4 regions of the Shewanella sediminis HAW-EB3 genome follow, and region 3 is predicted to be linked to each of the others. Evidence: predicted binding sites of a transcription regulator. Region 3 holds the regulator's gene; each other region holds the start of a gene.
The links. The regulator sigma-54, encoded in region 3, starts transcription at its own class of promoters, with help from an activator protein. The targets are predictions, from matches to a motif close to GTTGGCACGNNNNTNGNNT.

Region 1: a site for sigma-54 is predicted at 1,807-1,825, ahead of flgJ (flagellar assembly peptidoglycan hydrolase FlgJ). Genes of this name have one in related genera too.
Region 2: a site for sigma-54 is predicted at 1,855-1,873, ahead of SSED_RS07085 (LruC domain-containing protein). Genes of this name have one in related genera too.
Region 4: a site for sigma-54 is predicted at 2,453-2,471, ahead of SSED_RS20885 (superinfection exclusion B family protein). Genes of this name have one in related genera too.

The regions. Positions count from the first base shown of each region.
Region 1 is NC_009831.1:3,716,146-3,720,086, forward strand. Features, by position in the region: gene flgK (flagellar hook-associated protein FlgK) at 1-669, opposite strand, end outside; gene flgJ (flagellar assembly peptidoglycan hydrolase FlgJ) at 746-1,759, opposite strand; gene SSED_RS16135 (flagellar basal body P-ring protein FlgI) at 1,950-3,041, opposite strand; gene flgH (flagellar basal body L-ring protein FlgH) at 3,054-3,743, opposite strand; gene flgG (flagellar basal-body rod protein FlgG) at 3,754-3,941, opposite strand, start outside.
Region 2 is NC_009831.1:1,622,047-1,625,987, reverse strand. Features, by position in the region: gene SSED_RS07095 (serine hydrolase domain-containing protein) at 1-737, opposite strand, end outside; gene SSED_RS07090 (hypothetical protein) at 965-1,609, shown strand; gene SSED_RS07085 (LruC domain-containing protein) at 1,914-3,941, shown strand, end outside.
Region 3 is NC_009831.1:869,595-873,535, reverse strand. Features, by position in the region: gene lptC (LPS export ABC transporter periplasmic protein LptC) at 1-83, shown strand, start outside; gene lptA (lipopolysaccharide transport periplasmic protein LptA) at 70-723, shown strand; gene lptB (LPS export ABC transporter ATP-binding protein) at 720-1,451, shown strand; gene SSED_RS03735 (RNA polymerase factor sigma-54) at 1,592-3,085, shown strand; gene hpf (ribosome hibernation promoting factor) at 3,152-3,439, shown strand; gene ptsN (PTS IIA-like nitrogen regulatory protein PtsN) at 3,442-3,885, shown strand; gene rapZ (RNase adapter RapZ) at 3,882-3,941, shown strand, end outside.
Region 4 is NC_009831.1:4,900,999-4,904,939, reverse strand. Features, by position in the region: gene pepT (peptidase T) at 1-604, shown strand, start outside; gene SSED_RS20890 (sensor histidine kinase) at 636-2,273, opposite strand; gene SSED_RS20885 (superinfection exclusion B family protein) at 2,513-3,124, shown strand; gene SSED_RS24215 (DUF3149 domain-containing protein) at 3,288-3,416, opposite strand; tRNA gene SSED_RS20880 (tRNA-Leu) at 3,779-3,863, shown strand.

The DNA.
Region 1 (3,941 bases), 2.7 Mb from region 3:
GACACTCTTGGCCCCCGTATCGAGCGGGATGACGTTAACTTCTGAGTATTGGCTCAACTCTTGGATCAACGCATCTTGTTTATCGAGAAGCTGCGCATCCTCACCCTGAGACTTCATCAACTCCTGATTGATATGGCCAAGCTCTTTACTGATCTCATTGATTCGGTCGGTAATGCCGACGATCTGATCATTGGTCTGCTTCATCTGACCATCGAGATGAGACTGCATCTGATTAAGGCTTGTGGCCAGTTGTCCGGCAGAGCCCAGTACGCTTCCCCTTATGCCTATATCATCGGGAAGATCTGACAGGCTGTTAAGGCCGGCGAAGAAATCATTGAGTCCTTGTGGCACCGCCTTGCCGATCTGAGAGAAGAGCTGATCGAGCTCACTCATCTTGGTATGTGTCGTTTGGGCTTCACTGGCACTCGTCTGTCCGATGCGTAGTTCACGCGCGGCATAGTCGTTGTAGATACGCTTTACGTCTGAGATATAAGTTCCGGAACCATAGAACTCACTCCCCGCACGTTGTGATTCGAGACTAGACTGCTCGGCAACCTGCCTGTGATACCCCTGAGTATTGGCATTAGCAATGTTATTACTGGTCACCGCCAGTTGTGATTGCGAAGCTAAAACCCCGGTACGGGCAATATTAAGAAGATTCATCGACATCAGCAGAGACTCCCATCAAAATTAAAAGCAACGCAGCGCACCGATTCCATTGCCATATGCAAACCAAATATTACTTTCATGGTTGTACTCCCGGTATCGATGCCTTGAGATCCTGACTAATGGATTTCATCACCTTTATCACTTTATCGGCATATTGAGGATCGGTTGCATAGCCCGCATCCTGAAGCGCTCGAATAAATTCATTTGGACTTGCTGCCTTCTTCATGGCCTCCTGGTATCTTGGACCTTCCGACACGAAAGAGACAAAATCATCGAAGCTCTGCTTAATATCGTCATAGACTCTGAAGTCGGCTTTTTGCTGGACGGCAACCCCTTGCTCAAACTCAAGAGTACTGACCATAGCCTTACTTCCCTGCCAGCGTTTATCAGCCTTGATATTGAAAAGGTTATTACTCGAATCTCCACCCGCACGTTTTACCATCTTCTGTCCCCAACCAGTCTCTAATGCCGATTGCGCAATAAGCACTTCAGGTTTGGTACCCAATGTGGCTGCGGCTTTTTCAGCGTGAGGATAAAGCTTGGCAACAAAATCTTCAGGACCGCTAAACGTCATTCCCGCCTTTGTCACTTCAGACGGCAAACTCTTGCCTGTTAATATGCTTTCAAGCGGACTATTTGGTTTAGCGTCAACAAGCTGACTATCCGCAGGTGGATTAATAGGAGTAGCCTCAGTTCTGACCGCACGACTCATCACCATTCCTTGAGCCATCCCACCCTGTTCAATATCACCACGAAGCACCGAAGCCGGAGTGACCTTGCTGGTTTCCGGTGAAAGTTGCTGAACCATAAGATCTGCCAGTCCCAGCATGCCTTTATCCGATAGGTTCACAGACATCTGTTGATCGTGCATCTGCTCATAAAACTTGGTGTACTGGCTGTTCATCGGACTATCAGATTCAAATACCGCATTGGCATCGCGCATACTTTTCATCAACATCTGAACAAATATCCCTTCAAACTGCTGAGCCACCTCTTTAAGCGCCCCCTTATCATCTTTCTGGGCCTTCGATCTAAGAGAGTCCAGACCTCCGATATCCAAAAAGTGAGATGAGTTCGACAGCTTTTCCATAAATGTTCCAGAGATTCCGACAATATTCAGACGATAGTAACCCTACGCTGCAAACTGCGTACCAATTCAACACATAACGGATATTTAGCCGGGAAAATTAGACAATGTAAGGAGGGAGAGGCATCAAAGAGAGTTCAGACAGAAAACTGAACTCTCTTATATGAAGGCATTGAATGGGCCCTGACAAAAATCAGATAATGATCAGCTCGCCATGCAGAGCACCGGCCACTTTTAACGCTTCAAGAATCGCAAGCACATCGGAAGGCGCTGCGCCGACGAGGTTTACCGCCCTGACCAGCTCATCTAAGGAGGTGCCTGGGTTAAACATAAACATACGACTATCTTCTTCGCTGGCATCGATAGTGCTGTTTGATGTCACGACCGTTTGACCGCCCGCTAGCGGATTTGGCTGTGATACCTGTGTAGCTTCGGCAATGGTGACTGTGAGTCCACCATGGGTAACAGCCGCGGGTAGTAAGCGAACATCTTTACCCACAACTATGGTACCGGTACGGGAGTTAACAATCACTTTTGCAGACTCAGACGCAGGCTCTACTTGAATATTCTCAAGGGTTGCCAGAAATGAGACCCGCTGAGAGACATCTCTTGGGGCACTCACCTGCACAGAAGCGGCATCCAGCGGCCTTGCCATTCCAGGACCGAGTAGTTCGTTAATGGCATCGGCTAAACGTTTGGCCGTTGAAAAATCGGCGCGACGAAGGTTAAAGGTTAAGTGATCACCTGTCGAAAATGGGGTTGTGACGGTTCTTTCCACCATGGCCCCATTTGGAATACGTCCAACGGTTGGGGTATTTTGAATGACTTTAGAGCCATCCAGCCCCTCTGCACTGAATCCACTCACCACCATGCTTCCCTGAGCGATCGCATAAACGTTACCGTCGACCCCCTTCATGAAAGTTTGCAGTAACATGCCCCCACGCAGACTCTTAGCCTCACCCAGGCTGGATACGGTAACGTCAAGAGTTTGACCCGGCTTAATAAAAGCCGGCATTACGGCGCTGACCGCCACAACGGCAACATTCTTAATTTTCGGCCTGAAATTATCGGGTAGATTAATGCCGAAGTTTTTCAGCATGGTTTTGAATGTTTGCTCTGTATAGCGGGTCTTCTCACCCGTGCCGGGTAAACCAACAACCAAGCCATAACCGATTAACTGGTTACTTCGCACGCCTTGCACATTGGCAATATCTTTGATGCGTTGGGCCTGGCTCGTGCCGCAGACAAGCAGTAAAAGGAATATAGAAAACAACTTAATTTTCATGACAATGACTCCTTAGAAAGGCCACCAGCTGCCCATAAAGAATGAACTGAGCCAACCCACTTTCTGAACATCGGCAAAGGTACCTGTACCACTATATTGAATGCGGGCATTAGCGACACGCTGTGAATCGATGGTGTTGTCCGGTCTAATATCCTGAGAGCGAACGATGCCGGTAATTCGAACAAATTCATCACCGTTATTGATGCTGATCCACTTCTCTCCGCGAATAACTAAGTTACCGTTATTCAGCACCTGCATCACATTGGCAGAGATACTGCCGGAGAGGCTATTACTCTGATCGGCATCCGACTCGCGCTTGGTATTCATGCTGTCTTTGTATCTGAGATCGATAGGCTGACCACCGATAGAGATGTTTTTCCCGCCCGCATAGATGGGATCGAGTGTTAAATCAGTCCCCTTCTTGATCTCATTACTGGCGCTCTTCTTCGCCTGTGTCGACTCCTGCAACATGACAGTGATGATGTCACCGACCTTAAGTGCCTTGATATCAGAATAAAGGCTGGATGCCTGACTGTCCTGATACATAGAGCCCGTCGCGGCTATCTTAGTCGGCGGCGCTTCAGGATAGACCGGCGAATAATATGGGTCGTCCGCAATCGGCTTCTCACCCGTTGAGCTACAGCCCGTCAGTACCGGTGAAAGTATAATGGTTGCAGCAAGCAAAACAGATAACTTACTCATAACTATGCCTCTACAGATTCTGGTTCACATAAGAGAGCATCTGGTCGACTGCCGATATCACTTTTGAGTTCATCTCGTAGATACGCTGACTCTCAATCAGGTTAACTAACTCTTCAGTCACATTTACATTTGAGGTTTCCAACGCGCCCTGGCGTATTGCCCCCATACCATCGAGTGATGCAGTGCCCTGAATAGGTG
Region 2 (3,941 bases), 750 kb from region 3:
ACATCCAGATAGTCATAAACCTTGCCTATTGGCCTATGGTTATCCAGAGTATTGGCATAATCCATCACACCGCGCATATCAGGGTATTTACTGTCGCCGTTCCAATCTTGCGCTTCTGTCATACGATCGTCCCACAGCTTGCCTTCGCTGAAGGTGACACCTATGCCTGAACGCATGTCGGCAACCTCCTGCACGGTTGCATCCTCAAAGCCTGTGCCTTTCAGCTCAGGAAGATACTGAATAATGGCTCTGTCCATATCCAGCTTCCCCTGCGCTACGGCGATTGAGGTCAGGAGGGATGTAAAAGACTTAGTCACTGACATCTGCAGATGTGTCTGCCCGGCACCATAACCATTCCAGAAGTGCTGATGCACTAAGCTCCCTTTGTTAAGCACCACCATAGAGTGATTTTTCAATCGGTCTCTGAGGAGCACTTCTAAGCTGTGCTCACCATCGAGATCTGCAGCAGTCAGCTGCAACAGCGCTTGAGGGCGCTCTGGCCATTCTCGAGGGTTAACATCGACAGGCAGTGAGATCTCCATATGGGGGGTAAACCGATACGCATTAGGAAATGTTACCCCGGCATGGGCTCCATGGTCCCAGTTATCCTGAGTGACCCCAAAAGCAGCCGATTGCTGGACAAATGCGTTATCGAGTGGCTTGAATTCCACCGCTTGTGCTTGATGAGCCAAAGCCAAGGGAAGTGCCAATAATAGTATGGATGCAATGGTCTTCATCTAACATCTCCTGAAAAGAAACTTGGTAACGCTTGTTTAAATAGCGATGTAATTTCTATTACGCTACAGACTTCATGGTCCACACTATGCCAAGCAGCGCTTCACTATAAAACAATCTTCCTCTTAGTGATTTCTAGTGATAAACCCCTCATTCAAGTGCTTAGCGGTATCCAGTGAAGTCATAAACAGGTAATATTAAGTCACTTTTGATTAGCTATGAGACTAAGATGACAACAAAATTATCACCTAAAGCTAAGGCAGAACTTGGCAGCTTAATGGTCAATACTTCTGAGCTGGTTAATCTGTTGTCGTTACTCCCTAAAGAGCAATTAAGTGAATACCCACTATTGCAGAAAGAGCTTATCAGCAAGCATCCAGGTGTCAGAGACTACAACAAGGCAATTAAAGATAAGCTGTTCTCTAAAGAGGAGTACAGAGACCGAATCCTCGCAAAGTTAGACCTGTTCGCTTACGAATTGGCTATCTCACTCAATACCGACTACTTAATTGAACGTATCAATCTATTGGTGGGTAGCGACATCGACAAGATCGACGAACTTGAGATGAATGAGATCGGCGCAGATGTACTGCAGCGGATATTAAATGATCTGAGCAATCACGTTCGTAAGCAAGTTCAACCTAAAGGCGACCATCCATTTTTGGCCGAGCGTGGCAGAATCGATCATAAATTCTGGCGACACTCAGATAAGGCATTCGATGCCTACTATGAAGGGTATAATACACAGGCAGCGCTCGATGCCTGGTGCCAGTTAAATCTCAGCACTCGTTGCCCTCAAAGCTTTATTCGCTGGATGAAAGCCTATGGCGATCCACGAGAACTCAGTGAATGGTGTAGTTACATCGCCAATTAAGTAATACCACTTGGTATAAAAAGTCTCTCTTCAAGCCCCACTCAGCATTGAGCACAATCGAGAACCGTTGAGCTCAATGCTGAATAATACCAATCGGTATAAGTTTCTCGCTCTACAAATTCCACCACTTTTCACCCTATTTTCCAGCTATCTTTCCAATTGCAACTTGATTTGCAGTTTGCACCGACTTTCAAAAAGCGAACAATAAATCAAGCGTAATAGCCTGATAAATAAAAGTTTTAACTTGTGGCACATCCCCTGCATTTAACCCTCTACACAGAGAATATGGATATAGGGACACCCAATGAAAACAGCATACTGCTCGGTTATAACCACGTGTTTATTGCTCAGCCAGGGAACGTCATGGGCGGCAGAGTTTTCTAACTGTCCAACTCAAGCATTTATCATACAAACCCCCTCCTCTGTCCCTATCTCTTATGGCGTAGAGCTGGCGACAGGAAGTTATGTCATACTTTCAAACGACATGAATCGCATTAAAGCCTATAACGGTGTCGGATATAATTATCATGATAACTATATTTATGGGTGGGATTACGAAGGCAGTACCTTAGGTAAGACAGGCGATGATTACATCATCACGCCGTTAAACGTCACTAAGGATACCTCTGCCGCCGCGGCCGGTAACTTCTTTGTGGGTGATATCGCCATCGATGAAAATGTTTGGTACGGCTATAAAAAAAACAAAGGCTTATTTAAAATCCCCCTCGATGACCCTAATAACTATTCAATGTCATTGGTTGTCGGAAGTACCGATAATGCCACCTATAAGATAACTGACTTTGCTTTCCACCCCAGTGACGGGCAGATCTATGCAGTGACCAATGGGGCCACTGGTAGCTTACTGCAGATAGATCCCTCAAATGGTTCGGCTAATAACTTAGGTGTCGTGGTCACCTCTTCGGGTTCAAATTTTACCTTCGGTGCCCAGTTCTTCGATCCTGACGGAACCCTTTACCTCAGTAATAACAGTGACGGAAAGATCTATCGCCTCAATGTCGATGAAGCGAACCCCAGTGCGGATATATTTGCTTATGGCCCCTCATCATCGAGCAATGATGGCGCCCGCTGCGCCTTGGCCGAGGTCCCCGTTGGAGATAACGTTGACTTCGGTGACGCCCCAGACTCATACGGCACCTATATGGCATCTAATGGTGCCAGACACTCGATTATCGATGACTTCTATCTGGGCTCACTCGTCGACAATGAAGCTAATGGTTACCCATTGCCGCTTTCTGATGACAGCAGTGATGGCATAGATGATGAAGATGGTATCAGCTTTCCGACTGGCTTCGAGCTGGGTGAATCGGCTGTAATATTAGCGACCGCTACAGGCACAGGTGGTTACCTCAATGCCTGGTTCGATTGGAATCAAAACGGCAGTTTCGACAGTGATGAACAGGCAATTATCGGCCATGCACTTTCTCCTGGCAGTAACAGCGTGAGTTTAGATGTGCCAACCTGGGGAAAATCCGGCCAATCCTGGGCACGATTTCGCTTCAGCAGTCTGGCGGATATCGGCCCGACTGGCGGTGTCGGTGACGGTGAGGTGGAAGATCATCAGATCACCATAACCGAAACCGGGGTCACGATTAATTACTACCCCTCATCATCGAGTTACACCTCGGTTGCCTATGAAGATCTCTACCCCGATCAGGAAGATTACGATATGAACGACGTCATCTTTCACCTGAGATTGATCGAATATATCAAGAATAATCAGATAATAAGAGTCGAGTTTGAAGCTCAGCTTGCCGCAATGGGCGCCGCCTACCATAACGGGTTTGCGATACAACTACCCGATGTTGCTATGGGCAAGGTTAAAGAAAACTCCATCGAATGGAGTATAGATGACGTTGCTCAGGCAGGCTCTCCATTAGAGTCAGGACAAACTAATGCCGTATTTATCTTTACCCAAGACTTGTGGGATCACATCAGTTTATCGACCGGGTGTAACTACCTGAGAACCGAATCGGGTTGTGGCACCAGCTATCGAACCACCTGGAAGATGAGAGTCCCCTTCGAGACCACGATTGCCCAATCACAGATGCCGGATTTCCCCTATGATCCCTTTATCTTTGCCACTCCCGGCACCGACCACGGCTTAGCGGCCAAAAACGTGGTTGGAGAGCTGCCGGGACGCAAGCTGGAGATCCACCTGAAAAACAAGGCTCCGACCGATAAATTTGCCACCGCTTATTTCGGATCCAGAGAGGATAGATCCGACCCCGGTGCGGGCCAATATTTCCTCAATGAGAATGGCATGAGTTGGGCTATAGAGATCCCGACCAGTTGGCAACACCCTCTCGAAAGA
Region 3 (3,941 bases):
AAGGGGTTGGACTCTACGCAGACCTTAATGCTCAGAGTGTGCAATTAACCAGTCAGGTTGAAGGAATATATGAAGCAAAATAAATTACTTATCATCGCCTTACTATCTATAGTTAGTTTTAGTGGTATGGCTAAACTGGACGATCTAAAGCAAGAAGTTAAGATCTCTGCCGCCAGCCAGGAAGCGGATATTAAAAATAACCAGATCATCTTCAATGGCCCCGTCGAAGTCACGCAGGGTTCAGTAAAGATCCTGGCCGATGAGCTCAGGGCATTTTCTAAAGAGGAAGGTGGCGGAAAGATACTGGTTGCAACGGGAAGCCCTGCCACCTATTCACAGATAATGGAAGATGGTCGCCCGGCATCAGCGAGTGCCAAAGAGATACGCTACGAACTCTCCAGTCGAACCCTAACCCTTATCGGGAATGCCACTCTGGAACAGGCTGGCAGCCAAGTAACGGGACACCAGATCCGTTATAACATCGCTAAGCAACAACTCATTGCTGAAAGTACCGGCAATGACAGAGTGATCACCATCATTCAACCTGAAAACTATCAGGAAGAGACAAAGCCTGAACAGCAAATACCAACACCATCAGATGAGCCAGAAAACTATCAGGAAGAGACAAAACCTGAGACAAAAACTCTAACACCATCAGATGAACCTGAGACGAAAAAAGAGACTCAGCCGGAACAAACGACTATAAAACAGGAGCCAAAATGAGCGAGATGACGCTAAAGGCCGTTAACCTCGCCAAGAGCTATAAGAGTCGTGCCGTAGTACAAGATGTGAGTCTCACAGTAAAAACAGGGCAAATTGTCGGCCTGTTAGGCCCAAATGGTGCGGGAAAAACCACCACATTTTATATGGTGGTCGGCTTAGTGCAGAGCGATAAGGGACGCATCTTTATCGACGAGGATGACCTGACCTTAGATCCCATGCATCTACGCGCCAGAAAAGGGATAGGTTATCTGCCTCAAGAAGCCAGTATTTTCCGTAAACTGTCCGTCAGAGATAACATCATGGCGGTATTACAGACCCGCTCTGAGATGAGTAACAATGAACGCGAAGAGCAGCTCGAACACCTGTTAGAAGAGTTCCATATTACTCATATCAGAGACAGTCTCGGTATGGCCTTGTCTGGTGGTGAACGTCGACGAGTCGAAATTGCACGAGCTTTGGCGGCGAATCCAAAATTTATCTTGCTCGATGAACCTTTTGCCGGCGTCGATCCGATTTCCGTTATCGACATCAAGAAAATCATCTTACAGCTCAAGAGTCGAGGCCTTGGCGTGCTAATAACAGACCATAACGTTCGTGAAACACTGGACGTTTGTGAACACGCCTACATCGTGAGTCACGGAAACTTAATAGCAGAAGGCACCCCTGCCGAAATCTTGGACAATCAGCAGGTACGGGCTGTGTACTTAGGTGAACAATTCAAGCTATAGTTAATCTATAGCATCGATTTTCAAGTAACAGATTCGTTAAGACTCGCAAACAGATAGCGAGTTAAGGGGGCAGAGAAACCCCAAAAATTATTTAGCAGGCTTTCTCATTTTATAATTACAAAATAAGGGAATAGCGGTAAATGAAAGCGTCACTCCAGCTCAAAATGGGTCAGCAGTTAACCATGACACCACAGCTGCAACAGGCAATACGCCTTTTGCAGCTTTCGTCGCTGGAACTGCAACAAGAGATCCAACAAGCATTAGACTCCAACCCACTACTTGAGTTGGATGAAGAGCAAGTCGATGCAGAGCCCGTCAATAGTGATAGTAAAGCCAGTGATGAGCCTGAATATAGCGCCTCAGCAGAAGGTGATACAGATAACGAAGGCCCACAAGATAGCTCAGCCGTCGAGACATCCGATGCACTGACCCAAGATTCCATGCCAGAAGATCTTCCCATGGATACCACGTGGGACGAGGTCTATACTGCGACCCCAAACTCCAGTTCCGGGGCAATGCGCGACGACGATATGCCCTTTCAAGGTGAAACCAGCGAAGGCTTATATGAACACCTTGAATGGCAAAAAAACCTCACCCCTTTCTCCGATAATGATCTAGCCATCGCCACCGCCATTATCGACGCCATCGACGAACGCGGTTACCTGACTCAAAGTGTCGACGATATTCTCGAGGCAATGGGCGACCCTGAAATTGAACAGGATGAAGTTGAAGCCGTACTCAAGCGTGTTCAGCATTTCGATCCTATCGGTATTGCGGCAAGAGATCTCAGTGAATGCCTCTCGATTCAGCTCGCCCAATATGCCGACACGACTCCTCATATCGGCAATGCCAAACTCTTGATCAAAGAACATTTAGACCTTATTGCCGGACGTGATTTCCGTCTGCTAATGCGCAAGACTAAATTGAAAGAAGATGATCTCAGAGAGGCGATTGCACTGATCCAGACGCTGAACCCAAGACCGGGACTGGCCATTACTCCTGGGCGAGATGAGTATGTGATCCCGGACGTCACCGTGACCAAAAAGAAAGGTCGCTGGGTCGTGGAGTTAAACCCGGATTATATGCCTAAGATTAATGTCAATCAGCACTATGCCTCCATGGCCAGAAGCACAAAGAATCAAGCCGATGGGCAATATATCCGAGGTCACCTGCAAGAAGCCAAGTGGTTTATTAAGAGCCTGGAAAGTCGTAATGAGACCCTGCTGAAAGTCTCTAACTGCATAGTGAAATTTCAACAAGGTTTCTTCGAGTTCGGTGAAGAAGCGATGAAGCCTATGGTGCTGAACGACATCGCCGAAGCGGTTGAAATGCATGAATCGACCATTTCACGTGTCACAACACAGAAGTATATGCACACCCCCAGAGGGATATTTGAATTGAAGTACTTCTTCTCCAGTCATGTCGGTACGGATGATGGTGGAGAATGTTCATCGACTGCGATACGCGCTTTCATTAAGAAGTTGATCGCAGCCGAAAACCAGAAGAAACCCCTGAGCGACAGCAAAATGGCGACGCTACTGGGGGAACAGGGGATCAAAGTGGCGAGGCGAACGATTGCCAAATATCGTGAAGCTCTGCTCATCCCCCCATCGAATCAGCGTAAGAGTTTATAAAGCGTTATTGAGATCATAAGCAAGCGTTAGTTTACATAACACAATCGGAAACGGAGGAGTAATTCTATGCAAATAAACCTAACAGGGCACCACATTGAAATTACAACATCACTACGTCAATACGTTGAAGAAAAGTTTACTAAACTTGAACGGCATTTCGATCAGATCAATAATGTGCACGTTATTTTAAATGTTCAGAAAATGCAGCAAAAGGCGGAAGCAAAACTCCACCTTTCCGGTGGTGAGGTTTTTGCTACGTCTGAAAATGCGGACATGTATGCCGCAATTGACTCCCTGATTGATAAGCTAGACCGTCAGGTTATTAAACACAAAGAGAAGCTAACAAAACATTAATAATGGAACTTAGTAAGATCCTGCAGCCGGAGTGCACAACCTGCGCCACTCCGGGCAGTAAGAAAAAGGTACTGGAACTTATCAGCGATCTTGCGGCTGTCCAGTACCCGACCCTTACCTCTCAAGAGATATTTGAAAGCCTTTTGGCTAGAGAGAAGATGGGCAGCACGGGGATAGGTAATGGTATTGCAATTCCTCACGGGAGATTAACCAATATAAGTCAACCAGTTGCAGTTCTAATCAAGTGTGAAGAGCCTATCGCTTTCGACTCGATTGATAAACAGCCGGTAGATATACTATTTGCGCTATTAGTGCCTGCGGATCAATGTGAGCAGCATTTGAGTACCCTGTCGACTATGGCAGAGAAGCTCAATGATAAGCTGATATTGAAGCAGTTACGCAAAACACAAGATGAATCAGAACTCTATCAGGTAATTACTCAATGAAACTGGTTATGGTATCCGGTCGGTCCGGATCAGGAAAATCTGTCGCCCTCAGGGTT
Region 4 (3,941 bases), 1.5 Mb from region 3:
TGCCGCAACGGCGGTGATCACTGCAAAAGGTAACAATTGCCACCCGGGAACGGCCTATGGTGTGATGGTGAATGCCCAAACTATGGCCGCTCGCTTCCATGCCAAGATGCCACTGCATGATACGCCAGAGGGCAGTAAAGACTATGATGGTTTTTTCCACCTAATCAATATGCAGGGGCAAACCGAAGAAGCCGAGCTTACCTATATAATTCGGGATTTCGATCTGGAACTATTTGAAAAAAGAAAGACTTGGTTAACGGAGCGCGTCAAGAGCTACAATGCCGATCTTGTTCTTGGTAGCTTAGAGATCGAGATAACCGATAGTTATTTTAATATGAAGGAACAGATCTTACCTTATCCACATATTATCGATATTGCTGAAAAAGCCATAACTAATCAGGGTGTTACTCCGTTGATTAAGCCTATTAGAGGCGGTACCGATGGTTCAAGGCTCTCCTATATGGGATTACCTTGCCCCAATATCTTTACCGGCGGACACAATTTCCATGGTAAACACGAATATATCTGCCTCGAGTCAATGGAGAAGGCCGTAGACGTGATCATCGATATCTGTAAGCTTACCGCCGAAGAGCAACAAGCCTAGGTTGATTGAGCATTTCAGCTGGCTGAGAATGTCAGCTGAAAGTTTCAGGTAGAAAGTCGGTGCCTGAATCATGATGCGGAACCGTTACAGGAAAAGAGATAAGGAAGCTAGCTCCACCCAAGTCACTCTCGGGTTCAAATTTGATATTCCCCTTTAATAAAGTGGCAGCATTAAATGCAGCAGATAAGCCCAGACCCGTCCCTCCCTGACTGCGGTTAGTGGTATAAAATGGCTCAAAAATATGTGTCGAAGCCTCTTTCGATATACCAGAACCATTATCTTGTATTGAAATATGGAGTTGATCTTCTTTCAATTGAGCCTTGATTAAAATGATGCCATTTTCCATTTGCTTGAAGGCGTGTGAGTAAGCATTTGACAGGATATTGGTGATGATCTGCTTTAATAGGCTTTGGTTGGCTGTTATGTCGAGATCCGGATCCAGGTCGAATTGAACATCCACATGTTGCTCACCGAATAGAATCTTCATGGCTTCATGATTCTCCACCAGACTCTGTTTTAAATTGAAGCTGCGTTTTTCTTCTAAACTTTGCTGTGCGGCAACGGTTTTAAACTTTTGAATAAGGGTGCTTGCACGCGTAATATTACTGACGATTAGCTCACAACTCTCTTGATACTCTTCCAGAATAGAATTGATCTCCTCCAGAGTCGCATTTTCACTGTGGATTAACTTGATTAACTCTTGGATGTGAATGAGTTGAGAGCTGGCTGCCGTCAAACAGATCCCAATGGGTGTGTTTATTTCATGTGCGACACCAGATACCAGACCACCTAAAGCGGCCATCTTCTCTTGTTCAACCAGCACTTCCTGGGCACGCTTAAGTACGAGTAAAGATTGCTCCAGCTCTTGGGTGCGCTCCTTCACTTGTCTCGCTAGTTCATCCTTGTAGCTGGTTTCTAACTCGAGTAAACGCTCTCTATCAGCCAGGGACTCCTGAAGTTCCTGTTTAGACTTTTTTAGCTCGGAAAAGGAGCGACGAATTTGATTTTGCATGTCATTAATTGCATGTGATACTTGCTGGAACTCATCCTCTTTCTTATGATTTTTATCAAAAGTAAGGGGAATTGCAGGGGCGTCGAGATCTATCTGTTGGCAATACTGACTTAAACTGTGCAGATGTCGCGTTACAAAATACCAGACTAAAAATAGTATGAAGCCAGCAACGATAAAGGTTTTTATCGCATTTGAAAGTAAGATAATAATGGCGCGGTCCAGTAGTTTGTCATAAACGGCTTTCAGATCTGCCTGGACTAATAGGGTACCTACGGGGATGCTGTCACTACCTGAGCTGTAAAATAGCTCAAAAGACTTCTCTATCGTATTTTCTGGTGTAGGTGTACCGGCAATCCATATCTGACCACTATCATCATTAATTGAGATGTAGGTAATATCAGGCAATTGAATCAGGCCATTGAGTTGAGTGTTGATTAAACGTTCGTCGATGACCCAGATACTGGCAGCCAGTACATCCAAATTAACTTTTTCTATACTGGTAAATTGACGAGATATTCTATCGACATCGCCCTTATAGTCATTGACGAGTTGAAAGCCTGTTGTCAGTAGAGTAATGATGGAGCTAAACAAGACTATCGACAAAGTCAGCTTTCGACCTATGGGGCTTTTAATTAACCGGCCTGTAAATGTCTGCATGAACCCTTTTCTGCGCCTCGAAGTAAGTAATTTTGCTCAATTATGGAGTCTGCAATCCATAAATTGTGCTGCCTTTTGTAGCTATAAGCATAGACCGCTTCCAGCGTTATTGATCAAGTTAGTGCGTTAAAAACAAAGATAAAAGCCGAAATATTGACAATAAAACAACTTCATTGATTTATGGCATTATTTTTGCTTTGTATCTTAGTAAGTACAGATTTTTGACACTAGGTCTTCATATGCAGAAATTAAAATTTCAATTCACTAAGCAATCGACCCCTAAACAGCTTATCTTCAGCTCGATGCTCTGGTTAGCTATCGTGAGCGCTGCGCTGCTATTTATACCTAAGGCACTGCTATCGGCATTGAATTTGGATGAGGCCATCACAGCTAACTCTCATTTTATAGGTTTAGGTCTGATTATCGGTGTTGCCTATCTCATGACACAAGTGCTTAACTATTTTCTGGATGAAGCGATTGGTTATTTAAAGAACAAACGTAACACAGAGATCATCGAGGAGAAAGTAAAGCTACTCGATCCAACGGAGAGAGCCCTCTTGAGAGAGTTTTTTCTCCAAGGCGAGACCGTTCTGACCTTGCCGCAAAATGAACCTGCTGTGAGCAGTTTACTTTCAACGAATATTATTGAACACCTTGGTAACCAGAAACACTATGCTATTCAAGGGCCAACGGCAGACTATAAGATCTCGATGAGAGCTAGAGTCTACCTAAATCGACAAGTCTTAAGGTTACCTGCGGGTGAACCAAGTCAAGAAGAGATGCAAAACCTAATAAAGGCAAGGCCACCTTTTGCTCACAATCTGGTAACTACCCGTAAGCATGCTGCTTGAATGTTGGCTAATCTGGGATTATCGCTCAGCGAAAAACTGTGAGAACATTAGAGATAAACAGATAAACAGATAAACAGATAAACAGATAAAAAGATGGGGGCTTCATTGCCCCCATTGCATTAGAAGCAGCAAAAATTAATGCTGCTTCATCGAAACCTTGTGTTTATTCTGGCTTAGACTTGTCAATAAACAACCAGATGAGATAGGACATGATGCCTATAGTGGTAAAGATGACTATCATCGACATTAATCCTATCGGATTACCAAACATTAAATCTAACCAGAAAGCCATGTGCGAAATCCTCTTTCAGAACATCAGTATTCATTACTCTCCCCTAAATTAGTCTTGTTTCGCTGTCAACAAGCTGATCTCGATCAATAAAGTTGGTATAAATTTGAACAAGTTGAAACTTGTCCAGGGGAAAAGCCCCTGTTATATGCTCTTTCGGAGCAGGCTTTTTCCTTCAATATTCAATCCAGGAACTGATAAAGGAACTGTTCATAAAATTGGATGTTTAATGAGTGATCTAGATAAAGGATGAAATTTGTCCGCTTAGCACTATTCCCCTTTTAAAAGGCTTGCCATTATCATCTGCAAAGGTATAATCGCCGTCACTTACTGAGGTCTTAGCTTCAGTTAGTCTATTTGATTAAGCCGGTGTGGTGGAATTGGTAGACACGACGGATTCAAAATCCGTTGCTTTCGAGCGTGACGGTTCAAGTCCGTCCTCCGGTACCAATCAAGTAAAAAGGCCTGCCATTGTGCAGGTTTTTTTATGTCTGAAATATAGTATGAACTTTCCGTTTCCCTTCGGTT